One region of the Streptomyces sp. NPDC051172 genome, then DNA from elsewhere that is predicted to be linked to it. Evidence: riboswitches for the same ligand, from Rfam matches in the RefSeq annotation. Region 1 holds a riboswitch; each other region holds the start of a gene.

Region 1 (4,540 bases):
CCGAAGGCCGCACCGAGCCAGGCGACCGCCGCGCGTACATCGGGGTAGATCAGGACGGGGATGACGGTCGAGGAGGGGATGGAGCGGTTCGGCTTCATGGCCGACTCCCTGTCATCGGGAACCTGTTGCCGGAATACCCGGCCTCGGAAAAGGAGAGGCGGGGTGTGCGCCGGTTGTGCCAGGCTAGCCGGTCGGTTCATGCCTGCGCCGTGCGCCCACGAGTCCGCCATGGGAGTGTCGGTGACCGTGTCTCGTCTGGCTCCGTTGCTGGAGCAGTTCGACTTCGCCTGTGGGCGTCTGGCCGCCCGGCTGACCGGGCCGGTGATGGACAGCGGCGACGGTTCGGACACCGAGGTCGGGCCCATGACCGACGAGGAGTACCTCTGGGAGCCGGTGGCGGACTGCTGGTCGGTGCGGCGAAGGGCGGACGGGCCCGGACCGCGCGCCACCCTGCTGGCCGGTGCCGCGGACGGAGACTGGGGACGTGACGCGGCGTCCTACCCGCATCCGTGGCCACCGCCCTTCACCACCATCGCGTGGCGGCTGAGCCACCTCAGCGAGATGCTGACCCTCCGCGCCGATCACACGGCAGGCACCCACCGCCTCACCCGGGACGACTACCTCGTCAGCGGGGACGTGGCAGCGGCCGTCGCCGCCTTCGACGCCGGAGTCACGGCCTGGCGGGAGGCGCTGCTGAACAGCGGCGACGCGGCACTCGACAAGGTCGGCCACTGTACGTATCCGCACGGCAGCGACGCGGAAGAGCCCTTCGTCGACATCGTGTGGTGGGTCAACCAGGAAGTCCTGCACCACGGGGCCGAGATCGCCCTGCTGCGCGACCTGTACCGCGCGCCGGCCCTGACCGCGCCGCCACGGGTCACGGCGTGGGAATCAGCCCCACCTGCTGGGCCCGCAGGACCGTGCTGATGCGGTCACGGGTACCGGCGCTCCCGGAACCGGAGCCACAGGCGGCCGTTGCGAATGCGGTCATGCGTCACAGGATGTTGTGGAGTGCCTGTGGCTGAAAAGGAGGAGGTCACCGACTTCCGTCGGCGGCCTCCTCCTGGTTCAGTGAGCCGTTGGTGTCACATGGGGCGTACTGCGATACGGACCGCGGCTTCGCCTGCGTAGTGGACCGAGTCCTCGCGGATGACCGCGCCCGGACCCGGTGCGTGAATCATCAGGCCGTTGCCGGTGTAGATGCCGACGTGGCTGAAGTTGTCGTTGAAGAAGATCAGGTCTCCGGGGCGGCTCTCGGCCAGGGGAATCACGGTGCCGGCGCCCGCCTGCTCGTACGGGGTCCGTGGCAGGGTGACCCCCGCGGCCCGCCAGGCGGCCTGGGTGAGCCCGGCGTTGTCGTACGACTCCGGCCCGACCGCACCCCACAGACACGGCCTGCCGATCTGTGCACGGGCGAAGTCGATCGCCCTGTCGGCCTTGGTGGCGGTGGGCGTAACGGTTGCGGGCACACCCGTGTCGAGGACGGACGGCTGCATGGTCCAACCCCCGGCCTGAGGTATGCCGGTGTCGAGCACGGACGGCTGGGTGCGCCATTCCTCCACGGCGGGTACGCCCGTGTCCAGCACGGAAGGCTGCATGCGCCACTGCTCGACCGCGGGTACGCCGGTGTCGAGGACGGACGGCTGCATCAGCTGTGCCCCGGCCGGGGGCAGGCCAGTGTCGAGGACCGTCGGCTCCTGCAGCCGCCACGCTTCCTCGGCCGCCGGGCGGGTCTGTTGCGCCTGGTCCTGCCGGGGGAGCTGGGCCGGCACGGCCCCGACAGCCGGGCGCGGTGCGGATGTCTGCCGGGCGGTGTACCGGTACAGCAGCTCGCTGGCCGCCGCGATCTTGCGCTGATTCTGCTCCTTGGACCTGCGCAGGGAGGTCTGCCTGGACTCGGGGGCCGCAGCGGGCAGCGCGGAGGCGGCCTCCTGTCGGGGCAGCGGGATGGCGGGGAGCGCAGCCGTGGGGCCGGCGGTCAGCTCGGCCACCGTACGGCGGGACTCCGCGGAGGTCAGCTCGGCCACGGGCCGGGCGGTCGCCTCCAGCTCAAGGGCGGTGCTGCGGCTGTCCGCCGGGCGCGCGGTCCGGGGCTCGGCCCGGCGGTCCGGCATACGGTCGGCCGGCAGCAGCGCAGGCACCGTCGGACCCAGCGAGGCGCGGGCTCCGTCGAACCACCGCCGGGACACCGAGTCGAGTGCCGGATCCGAGCGGCCGCGCTCGCGGGGCGGGGCGGCGGGCGGCCGCGCTCCCAGCAGCTGGGCCCGGGTGAAGTTGTAGTTGCCGGTGTCGGACTCGGCCTGGTCGTAGAGGCTGCTCACCCGCTGCCGGACGGCCTCGCGGCTGGGCCCCTCGTCGCCCGTCGTCGGTGCGGCGTCGGCGGTCTGCGAGAACAGGGCCACCGAGGTGAGGGCGGCGGTCGCGAGAGCGGAATTGCGCATGCCGGGAAGGCCCGAGCCTGCGGTGCGCGATGGTCGATCCGGCGCCATGGGAGCCGTACTCCTTCCGTACTCCGCCTACCGAGTTAGCTGTCGGGTTCGGGCGGTCGGTTCCGGAAGGCATGCCCTACGGCCCCTGCCTGGCGGGCAGTTGGGCCGATTCACCCCGTCGTTCGGTTGGGTCCCCGGTTCCGGCTGCCACAGGGGCGTACCGGATTCGGCGGAGGCCGCGCGTCCCGGCGGGGTTCGCCGGAGGAACTCGTGCGGCCTGACGACACGCTAGCCAACTTGTGCGGCTCGTGTGAAGGTTGAAGGCCGGAATGTCCGATACGCTTCTGTGACCTTCGTCGTGACGTGCCGTCAGATCCGTGCGTTGTGCACACAGTGGATCCGGACGGCAACCGTCCGTTGCGAACGGGCCGCGTCAGGCCCGCGGGCCCTCGCTGCGAGCCTCACGCTCGGCGTCGCGCTTCTTGATGCGCGCCGCCTCCTTGCGGACCTCCGCCTGGGTGGCGCGCTCCTTCTGCAGCCACTCGGGCTGTTCCTGCTTCAGGGCCTCGATCTGCTCGGTGGTGAGCGCCTCGGTGATCCCGCCCCGGGCGAGACCCGCGATGGAGACGCCCAGCTTCGCCGCGACCACCGGACGGGGGTGCGGACCGTTTGCCCGCAGCTCGCGCAGCCACTCGGGCGGCTCGGCCTGGAGCTGGTCGAGCTCGGCTCGTGAGACGACGCCCTCCCGGAACTCGGCGGGGGTGGCCTCGAGGTACACACCCAGCTTCTTCGCCGCGGTCGCGGGCTTCATCGTCTGGGTGCTCTGGTGCGACTTCATGCCGTCCAGGGTATCGAGCATGTGCGAGTCCTCCGACCACGGCCGGTAGCCTGGCCTGGTGACAGGCTCGGAAGAACCCCAGGCGTTCCGGCTTGCGTACGTCCCGGGAGTGACGCCCGCCAAGTGGGTGCGGATCTGGAACGAGCGCCTGCCCGACATCCCGCTGAACCTCCTCGCCGTACCGGCCGCCGAGGCATCCGACGTGCTGCGCGCGGGCGGGGCCGACGCGGGACTCGTACGGCTGCCGGTCGACCGTACGTTCTTCAGCGCGATCCCGCTCTACACCGAGACGACGGTCGTCGTCGTCCCCAAGGACCATGTGATCACGGCGGCGGACGAGGTGACCGTCGAGGACCTCGCGGACGAGGTGCTCTTCCACCCCCTCGACGACGTCTTCGACTGGGACCGGCCGCCGGGCGAGCCCGCCTTCGAGCGCCCCGCCACCACCGAGGACGCCGTGGAACTCGTCGCGGCGGGCGTCGGCCTCCTGGTCGTCCCCCAGTCGCTGGCCCGTCTGTACCACCGCAAGGACCTCACGTACCGGCCGCTGGTGGACGGCCCCGCGTCGAGCATCGCCCTGGCGTGGCCCGAGGAGGCGACCACGGACCTGGTCGAGGACTTCATCGGAATCGTCCGCGGTCGCACGGCCAACAGCTCCCGCGGCCGCAAGGCGGCGACACCGGAAACGAAGGGCAAGGCGGGCGACACGACCGGCGCCCGGCGCAAGCCCGCGGCGGCAAAGGTGACCGGAAAAACGGCTGGGAAGTCGGCGGGGAGCAACCCGAGGGCCGGATCCGACGTCTCCAAGGGCGCCAAGCGAAGGAAGCCCCGCCGCCGGGCATAGCCTCCCTCGGGGCGGCCTCGCCCCGTTCCGACCATCCGGTGGGGCGATGGACGGGAGGCGGGGGAGTTTTGCTGCGCAAGGGGGTGCGGTGCGCGGGCGGTGCCGCGGATCGGCTGCGTGCCCACGGACTGTGGGGTGATCCGGCCGACCGTGAGTACCGGCGGCCGCGCGGCGCGCTGTGGCGGGTGGCGGCGTTGGTGGTACGCACGCTGCGGGTCGAGTGGCACGGCATCGTCGTCGATCCGGTGCGGCAACTCAGACGCCGTGGGCTGCCCGCACTGTTCCTGGCGTTCCTGGCCGCCTTCGGTGTCATCTTCTTCCATGCGCTGGCGCAGCGGCCGACGGGTGCGGTGGTGGTGCGGCTGCTCGGCGGTGTCAAGGGCGACCTGCCGTTGTGGCTGGCCCTGCTGCGGACGCCGGTGTCACTGT
Region 2 (4,540 bases), on a different contig from region 1:
TTAATGCCGCAGGCCCGACATGTTTACGGCATGTTGCGAGTTCCTCACACCGTTCGCGCGGCCCTCTCCGCCGAAGCGCAGCCGGTGCGCCGCGGTCGAGCGCTCGGTGTGCAGCGTCGTGACCGCCCGCGCGCGCTCGCTGTCGCCGCGGGCCACGGCGTCGACGATCGCCCCGTGCTCCGCCCAGGACTGCCCGGGGTCGACCGGTGCCTCCACGGCGTACATCCAGGCGATCTTGTGGCGCAGCTGGGTCAGCATCGAGGTCAGCGCGGGGCTGCCGGAGGCCTGGGCCAGCGTCTCGTGGAACCAGCCTCCCAGGGAGCGCAGATCCTCGCTGTTGCCCCTCCTGGCCCGCTCCTGACCCAGCCTGACCAGGCCGCGCAGTACCTTGAGATGGGCGTCGGTGCGCCGCTGGGCGGCCCGGGAGGCGCCGAGCGGTTCCAGGAGCATGCGCATCTCCAGCAGGTCGGCGGCCTCCTGCTCGGTCGGTTCCGCGACGCACGCGCCCGCGTGCCGCCGGGTCACCACGAAGCCCTCGGCCTCCAGCGTGCGCAGCGCCTCGCGCACGGGGACGCGCGAGACGCCGTAGCGGCGCGCGAGGAGTTCCTCGGTGAGCCGGCTGCCACGCTCGTAGACACCGGCGACGATGTCGTCCCGGATCGCCGTGCACACCGAGTGCGCCGGAATACGCATGACCGACCTCCGACTTAATCCCCGTGAAACGTCGATGATTGACGTGTATCGGTGACTCTATTGCACGGAGCCGGAATTTCCGACGGCGGGCCGGAATCCATGGATATTTTTTGGACAGCGGGGCGGCAGAAACACCGAAAGCCCCGGCTCGGGAGCCGGGGCCGGAAGGAGATCTTGCGATGCGCCGTCAGACGTTCACGCCGTGCGAGCGCAGGTAGGCGACGGGGTCGATGTCCGAGCCGTACTCGGGGGTCGTACGGGCCTCGAAGTGCAGGTGCGGTCCGGTGGTGTTGCCGGTCGCGCCGGAGAGGCCTATCTGCTGGCCCGGGGTGACCGTCTGGCCCACGGAGATGCCGATGGACGACAGATGGCCGTACTGGGTGTACGTGCCGTCGTTCATCTTGATCACGATCTGGTTGCCGTAGGCGCCGCCCCAGCCGGTCTGGACGACGGTGCCGGCGCCGACCGCGTGCACGGGCGTGCCGCTCGCGGCGTGGAAGTCGATGCCGGTGTGGCTGCCGGAGGACCACAGCGAGCTGCTGGCCCGGTAGCCGGTGGAGACGTACGAGTTCGAGATCGGCGCCACGAACGTGTTGAGGCGCTTGCGCTCGGCCTCGCGGGCGGCGCGCTCCTTGGCCTCGCGCTCCTGCTTGGCCTGGGCAGCGGCCTTCTCGCGTGCCGCCTCCTGGGCCGCCTTCTTGAGCGCGGCCTCCTCGGCGGCCTGCTTCTGGGCGTCGGCCTGGGCCTCGATCCTGTTGGCGATCGTGTCGCCGATGGTGATGACGGGGGTGAGGCCGGTCTGCTCGACGGAGGTGTCGGCGGCGAGCGCGGGGGCCGCGAGGGTACCGATGACGCCGGTGGCGGCGAGGGCCGCGACCCCGGCGGCGCGGGTGGTGGTGCGGTGCGTCCGTGCGGGGCGACGACGCTTCCCGGTGGCGCGCGTGAACGCCATGTGGTGGCTGGTCCTTTCCTTCCCTCTCGCCTACCGGGTTAGCTGACGGGTTCGGAGCAGGAAGGTCTCCTACGGACCCCCTCGCTGCACGCGCGGGCGTCCGATTCACCCCAGGGGACTGCGATGGGTCCCCGGCTCCCCTGGCTCGCGCCGTACGGGGACTCGGCGATGGCTGTCCGGTGCCGCGGATGCGGCGCGGTGCCTGACGGACAGCCCGGAAGACGCTAAGCGGGGCCGCTTTCAATCCCCAAACGGATCACGCTGTTTGTAGCGCATCACACAGGGCAGACAGGCAACTCTCCTTCGATTCTCCGCCAATTCGGACATAAGAGGGCCCTGGTAACGCATCCGTCACCAGGGCCACCCCACGCGCGCGTGCCGCTACTCGGCCGACACCACCGTGACTTCACCGATACCGAGCGCCTCGACGGGCTCCTTGATCTGGGCCGCGTCACCGACGAGAACCGTCACCAGACGGTCCACCGGGAAGGCGCTCACGGCCGCCGCGGTGGCCTCCACGGTGCCGGTCGCGGCGAGCTGCTGGTACAGCGTCGCCTGGTAGTCGTCGGGCAGGTGCTGCTCGACCTGGTCGGCCAGCGTGCTCGCGACGGCCGCCGCGGTCTCGTACTTCAGCGGCGCCACACCGACGAGGTTCTGGACGGCGACATCGCGCTCGGCGTCGGTGAGGCCGCCCTCGGCGAGCGTGCGCAGCACCGTCCACAGATCCTGCAGCGCCGGGCCGGTGTTCGGGGTGTCGACGGAGCCGCTGATGGCGAGCATCGCGGCACCGGAGCCGTCCGGGGCGGACCTGAGGACCTGGCCGAACGCGCGCACACCGTAGGTGTAGCCCTTCTCCTCGCGCAGGACGCGGTCCAGGCGCGAGGTGAGGGTGCCGCCGAGGCAGTACGTGCCGAGCACCTGGGCGGGCCACACGCGGTCGTGCCGGTCGGCGCCGACGCGGCCGATGAGCAGCTGCGTCTGGACGGCGCCCGGACGGTCGACGATGATCACGCGCCCGGTGTCGTCGGCGGTCACCGGCGGCACGGGGCGGGGTTCGGCCCTGGAGCCGGTCCAGGCGCCCAGGGTGTCGCCGAGCAGCGCGTCCAGGTCGATGCCGGTGAGGTCGCCGACGACGACGGCGGTGGCCGTGGCGGGCCGGACATGGCGGTCGTAGAAGGCGCGTACGGCCGCCGCGTCGATCTTCTCGACCGTCTCCTCGGTGCCCTGGCGCGGGCGCGACATGCGCGAGGTCGCCGGGAACAGCTCCTTGGAGAGCTCCTTGGCGGCACGGCGCGAGGGGTTGGCCAGCTCGTGCGGGATCTCGTCCAGGCGGTTGCGGACCAGCCGCTCGACCTCGCTGTCTGCGAACGCGGGCGCCCTGAGGGCGTCGGCGAGCAGCCCGAGCGCCTTGGCGAGACGGGAGGCCGGGACCTCGAGGCTCAGACGTACGCCCGGGTGGTCGGCGTGCGCGTCCAGGGTCGCGCCGGCGCGCTCCAGTTCGGCGGCGAACTCCTCGGCGGAGTGCTTGTCGGTGCCCTCCGAGAAGGCTCGGGCCATGATCGTGGCGACGCCTTCGAAACCGGCCGGCTCGGCCTCCAGGGGTGCGTCCAGGAGCACCTCGACGGCGACGACCTGCTGGCCGGGGCGGTGGCAGCGCAGGACGGTCAGGCCGTTGTCGAGCGCGCCGCGCTCGGGGGACGGGAACGCCCACGGCTTGGCCTCGCCCGCCCGGGGCTGCGGGTGGAACTGCATCGTGGCGAGCTCGGTCACTTGGCCGCCTCCTCGTTCTGGTCGGTGGCTTCCACCGTGGCTTCGGACTCGGGGTCTTCGGGGAAGTCCTCGTCCTGGGCGTGCTCCGCGGACTCGGGCGAGAGCGGCTCGTAGACGAGCACCGCGCGGTTGTCGGGGCGCAGGCGGGCCTTGGCGACCTCCTGGACCTCCTTGGCCGTCACCTCCAGGACGCGCTGCACGGCGGTCAGCGCGAGCTGAGGGTCGCCGAACAGGACGGCGAACCGGCACAGTTCGTCGGCGCGGCCCGCGACCGTGCCGAGCCGGTCCAGCCACTCGCGCTCCAACTGGGCCTGGGCACGCTCCATTTCCTCGGCCATGGGGCCATCGGCGGCGAACCGGGCGAGCTCCTCGTCGATGGCGGCCTCGATGACCGGCACCTCGACGTCACCGGAGGTCTTCACGTCCAGCCAGCCCAGGGAGGGTGCTCCGGCCAGCCGCAGCAGGCCGAATCCGGCCGCGACGGCCGTACGGTCGCGGCGCACCAGCCGGTTGTAGAGGCGGGAGGACTCGCCGCCGCCGAGGACGGTGAGCGCCAGGTCGGCGGCGTCCGCCTCGCGCGTGCCGTCCTGCGGCAGCCGGTAGGCCGCCATCAGAGCGCGCGCCGGGACCTCCTCCTCGATGACCTCGCGCAGCTGCTCACCGATGATCTCCGGCAGCGAGCCGTCGCGGGGCTCCGGCTTCCCGTCGTGCGAGGCGATGGACCCGAAGTACTTCTCGATCCAGGCGAGCGTCTGCTCCGGGTCGATGTCACCGACGACCGAGAGGACGGCGTTGTTGGGCGCGTAGTACGTGCGGAAGAACGCGCGCGCGTCCTCCAGGGTCGCCGCGTCCAGGTCGGCCATCGAGCCGATCGGCGTGTGGTGGTAGGGGTGGCCCTCCGGGTAGGCGAGGGCGGTCAGCCTCTCGAAGGCCGTGCCGTACGGCACATTGTCGTAGCGCTGCCTGCGCTCGTTCTTGACGACGTCCCGCTGGTTCTCCATGGACTCGTCGTCGAGGGCGGCGAGCAGGGAGCCCATCCGGTCGGCCTCCAGCCAGAGGGCGAGCTCCAACTGGTGGGCGGGCATGGTCTCGAAGTAGTTGGTGCGCTCGAAGCTGGTGGTGCCG
Region 3 (4,540 bases), on a different contig from region 1:
CTTCGGCGGCGCGAGCCGCGCCTGGCACGCCTACCAGCGCGCGTACGTCATCCCCGACGCCGACCGGGACCGGCCGGTGCTGTTCAACTCCTGGGAGGCCACCGAGTTCGACATCTCCGAGGAGCAGCAGGGCACCCTGGCGCGGCGCGCCGCGGCGATCGGCGTCGAGCTGTTCGTGGTCGACGACGGCTGGTTCGGCAAGCGCACCAGCGACCGCGCGGGACTCGGCGACTGGACGGTCAACCGGGACCGCTTCCCGAACGGCCTCAAGCCCCTCGCGGACTATGTGCACGCCCTCGGGATGCAGTTCGGCATCTGGGTCGAGCCCGAGATGGTCAACCCGGACAGCGAGCTCTACCGCGCCCACCCCGACTGGGTGCAGTTCCAACCGGGACGGAAGCGGACGGAATTCCGCAACCAGCTCGTACTGAACCTGGCCAGGGAAGACGTCCAGGAATACCTCTGGGAGCAGCTCGACGCGCTCCTCTCCAGCGCCCCGATCGACTATGTGAAGTGGGACTTCAACCGCTGCTTCACCGACGCGGGCTGGCCCGGCGAGCCCTACCCGCAGCGCCTGTGGGTCGATCATGTCCGTGCCCTGTACGCCCTGTTGGACCGGCTGCGGGCGGCCCACCCGAATGTCGCCTTCGAGTCCTGCTCGGGCGGCGGCGGCCGCATCGACCTCGGGATCATCAGCCGTACGGACCAGGTGTGGACCTCCGACAACACCGACCCGCTCGACCGGCTCGCCATCCAGCACGGCTTCAGCCAGATCCACCCCGCGCGGGTCATGGCCGCCTGGGTCACCGACAGCCCGAACACCCAGCTCAACGGCCGGATCAGCTCGCTGCGCTTCCGGTTCGTGAGCTCCATGGCCGGTGTGCTCGGGGTCGGCGGCGACCTCACCCGGTGGACCGAGGAGGAGCTCGCCGAGGCCGGCGAATGGGTGGCGCTCTACAAGGAGATCCGGCCGCTGGTGCAGCACGGCGACCTCTACCGGCTCCGGCCGCCGCGGGGCGGGCTGAGCGCGGTGCAGTACGTGCGCGGGGACGAGGCGGTCGTCCTCGCCTGGCTCCAGGCGCAGAGCCACGGCGAGCCCGTGCCGGCGCTGCGACTGCGGGGTCTCGACCCGACAGCCTCGTATGAATGCCCCGAAACAGGCGAAATCCACAGCGGTGCCGTATTGCTGCATCACGGACTGCGCACCGGATTGCGCGGTGACCTCGACGCGGCAGTTTTCCGTCTGCGGCGCATCTGAGCCTTCTGTCCGGATTGGCGCTCCTTCGGCCCCTTCATTCCAACTCGCTCCCGAATAGGGGATCCTGGAGCAGGGGTACGTGAGGAGCGTCATATCCGTGACGGTGCGTGGCGCGTCATGTCCACGTAATTCAGGTGCTTTACAAGGGCGTTTGACGGAGATGATCATCCGGGAATTCACGCAGGGTCACCGGGTTTTCTCTCACGGGATCAATAGAAACGCATTCTCGGGGAACCAGCACTTGTTCCTTTGCGTCCTGGTCGCTTACGTTCGCCACCAATCCGGACGGACGCCCAATCCTGCCGCCGCCCGGTGCCCGCAGAACTCACCCGTGAACGGCAGGAGCGGGGGACCCACAGGTACAACCGCCTGTTCCGGTCTCCGGAACGGCTAGGGGTAAAGCCGCGTCGTATGCGTGGCCGGGCATCTCCAGCCCGAACCCGACAGCTCACCTCGCAGGCGCCGGAGAGGAATTCGTCATGCCCGCGAAGGGTAAGCACCGCCGTCCGAAGCCCCAGCGCTTCACCCGCTCCATCGCCGTCGCCGGAACCGGTGGCGCCGCACTCGCTCTCCCGCTCATGGGGGCCACCGGCGCCCATGCCGTCACCACGCAGTCCGCTCCCCAGACGGTTTCGAAAAAGGCCGTCCAGTCCCTTCCGGTCGCCGAGAAGAAGACGGCCCAGAAGAGCGCCGCCGAAAATGCGGGCGTGCGGACCTATTCGGTGCGGACCGGCGACTACCTCTCGAAGATCGCCGACGAGCAGCATGTCGCCGGCGGCTGGCACAGGCTCTACTCGGACAACCGACGGGCCGTCGGCGACAACCCGTCGCTGATCCACCCGGGCCTGAAACTGACGATCGGCAGGAAGGCCGCGACGGACACCACCGAGTCGTCGCCCTCGTCCGCCTCCAAGACGTCCTCGTCAGCGGCCGAGGCGACTGCCACCAAGGCCTCCGAGTCCGCCCCCACCGGCTTCACCCTCCCGGTGATCGGCGGCACCATCGGCACCGGCTACCACGTGGCCGGCAGCATGTGGTCCAGCGGGTACCACACGGGCGTCGACTTCGTCGTCCCGACCGGCACCTCCATCAAGTCCGTGGGCGCGGGCACCGTCGTCTCCGCGGGCTGGGGCGGCGCCTACGGCAACCAGGTCGTCGTCAGGCTCGCCGACGGCTACTACGCCCAGTACGGCCACATGTCCCAGATCTCCGTCTCGGCCGGCCAGACCGTGGCGGAGGGCCAGCAGCTCGGCCTCTCCGGCGCGACCGGCAATGTGACCGGCCCGCACCTGCACTTCGAGATCCGTACCACGCCCGACTACGGCTCCGACGTGGACCCGGTCGCCTACCTCCGCTCGAAGGGCGTCGGCGTCGGCTGACCTCCCCTCGGAACCACCTGCCTGACACGCCGCCGAAGGCCGGACCTCGATCCCCGGGTCCGGCCTTCGACGGTCTGGTTCGGACAGAGGCTCGAAGGGCCGTACGTCATCCAGTACACGGCGACGCCCGTCTCGGAAGGCGGCGCGAACGACCGCGTGTCCGACCTCGACAACATCTGGAACGCCACCGACGTCCGCTCCCCGGACGACCTCTTCGCCACCCACCGCGGCGGGGCGCCGGCCGAGTACGACTGCCTCAGGACGTACTACGTGTGCTACGGCGCCAACACGAACACCACGACCCGGCTGCGCCGTCACGTCGGGGAGCCCGGGGTCCGCCCGCTGATCCACGACTACACGGAGCCGCTCCTGGTCGCGAGCCGTACACAAGGGGCCACTTCGCCTTCCGGACCACATGGAGCCATTTCCGCATCGCCGACTTCAGGGTCTGGCGGCCCGCCCCACAACATCGCTGACGCGTCAACATCTCTGGTCGGAGGGTTATTCCGAGCTTGGTGAACACTTTAGAAGTGGCCTATCTCACCGCGCGTCAACCCTTTCCTACGGTCGCGTAGGTCACATTCAAAGGTGAATCATGGTCGATGTGGCAGACGATTCGAAGAGTGACAGCAGATCAGAGATCGGGTCGTACGTTGCGGTGGGGGACAGCTTCACCGAGGGCGTCGGCGACCCCGGCCCCGACGGGGCGTTCGTCGGTTGGGCCGACCGGTTCGCGGTGCTTCTCGCCGACCGGCGACCCGAGGGCGACTTCAGATACACGAACCTCGCCGTGCGCGGCAAACTGCTCGACCAGATAGTGGAGGACCAGGTTCCGCAGGCCGTCGAACTGACGCCGGACCTGGTCTCCTTCTGTGCGGGCGGCAACGACATCATCCGTCCCGGCACCGACCCCGACGAGGTCGCCGAGCGCTTCGAGCGGGCGGTGGCCCGGCTCACCGAAATCGCCGGCACGGTCATGGTGACCACCGGCTTCGACACCCGTGGCGTCCCCGTGCTCAAGCACCTGCGCGGCAAGATCGCCACCTACAACGGTCATGTCCGGGCCATCGCCGACCGGTACGGCTGTCCCGTGCTCGACCTGTGGTCCCTGAAGACCGTTCAGGACCGCAGGGCGTGGGACGGCGACCGCCTCCATCTCTCACCCGAGGGGCACACGCGCGTGGCGCTGCGCGCCGGACAGGTCCTCGGCCTCGAGGTGCCGGCCGACCCCGACCAGCCCTGGCCGCCGCTCCCGCCGCGCGGCACCCTCGAGGTACGACGGGACGACGTGCAATGGGCGCGCGAGTACCTGGTGCCGTGGATCGGCCGCCGGTTGCGCGGCGAGTCGTCCGGGGACCACGTCACGGCGAAGGGCGCACTGTCGCCGGACGACATCAAGATGCGGATCGCCTCGGTGGCCTGACGGGCGCCTGAAACCGTGCTGGGCGGGGCGCTCGTGATGGCTTGACAGCGGCCCTCGCTGCGGCGGGCGGTGAAGCGGTCCGGTGGCACGAGCCCCGCCGAGTGCGGGGGCTCAGTGCTCCGAAGCCGTCAACGCCGCCCGCTCCAGCCCCAGTTCACGGGCCAGCGCGTCGTCCACCCACTCCTGCGCCCGCGCCCGCGGCACGGCACCCGCGTACGAAGTCAGCTGCACGGCGAGCCCGTCGAGCAGGGCGGTCAGCCGCAGGGCCGCGCCATGCGGGTCCGGGCAGTCGAACTCGCCCGCGGCCACGCCCTCCGTGACGACCTCGGCGATCGCCGCCTTCCACTGCTTGTCGAGGTCGCGCGTGACCTCCTGCAGCGCGGGCTCGCGCAGCGCCGCCGCCCAGCCCTCGATCCACAGCCGCCAGCCCTTGGCCTGGCCCGTGGGTGCGTACCAGCGCACCGCCGACCGCAGTCGCCG

Evidence for each region. A riboswitch is a leader RNA that binds a small molecule or an ion and turns the genes downstream of it on or off. The one in region 1 is predicted to bind cyclic di-AMP.
Region 2: it holds a riboswitch for cyclic di-AMP, as region 1 does, so the genes downstream of both, AB0N07_RS21780 (M23 family metallopeptidase) here and AB0N07_RS14430 (C40 family peptidase) in region 1, are expected to answer to the same signal.
Region 3: it holds a riboswitch for cyclic di-AMP, as region 1 does, so the genes downstream of both, AB0N07_RS26020 (peptidoglycan DD-metalloendopeptidase family protein) here and AB0N07_RS14430 (C40 family peptidase) in region 1, are expected to answer to the same signal.

The regions. Positions count from the first base shown of each region.
Region 1 covers NZ_JBFBBE010000019.1:76,966-81,505, forward strand. The annotation lists gene AB0N07_RS14420 (VOC family protein) at 1-98, opposite strand, end outside; gene AB0N07_RS14425 (DinB family protein) at 241-927, shown strand; gene AB0N07_RS14430 (C40 family peptidase) at 1,086-2,441, opposite strand; cyclic di-AMP (ydaO/yuaA leader) riboswitch at 2,498-2,671, opposite strand; gene AB0N07_RS14435 (DUF5997 family protein) at 2,863-3,267, opposite strand; gene AB0N07_RS14440 (LysR family substrate-binding domain-containing protein) at 3,326-4,111, shown strand; gene AB0N07_RS14445 (hypothetical protein) at 4,288-4,540, shown strand, end outside.
Region 2 covers NZ_JBFBBE010000034.1:58,086-62,625, forward strand. The annotation lists gene AB0N07_RS21775 (GntR family transcriptional regulator) at 1-693, opposite strand; gene AB0N07_RS21780 (M23 family metallopeptidase) at 881-1,645, opposite strand; cyclic di-AMP (ydaO/yuaA leader) riboswitch at 1,658-1,823, opposite strand; gene AB0N07_RS21785 (pitrilysin family protein) at 2,027-3,415, opposite strand; gene AB0N07_RS21790 (pitrilysin family protein) at 3,412-4,540, opposite strand, start outside.
Region 3 covers NZ_JBFBBE010000046.1:10,228-14,767, reverse strand. The annotation lists gene AB0N07_RS26025 (alpha-galactosidase) at 1-1,258, shown strand, start outside; cyclic di-AMP (ydaO/yuaA leader) riboswitch at 1,566-1,733, shown strand; gene AB0N07_RS26020 (peptidoglycan DD-metalloendopeptidase family protein) at 1,738-2,637, shown strand; partial or broken gene AB0N07_RS26015 (DUF6250 domain-containing protein) at 2,704-3,113, shown strand; gene AB0N07_RS26010 (SGNH/GDSL hydrolase family protein) at 3,233-4,060, shown strand; gene AB0N07_RS26005 (TetR family transcriptional regulator C-terminal domain-containing protein) at 4,172-4,540, opposite strand, start outside.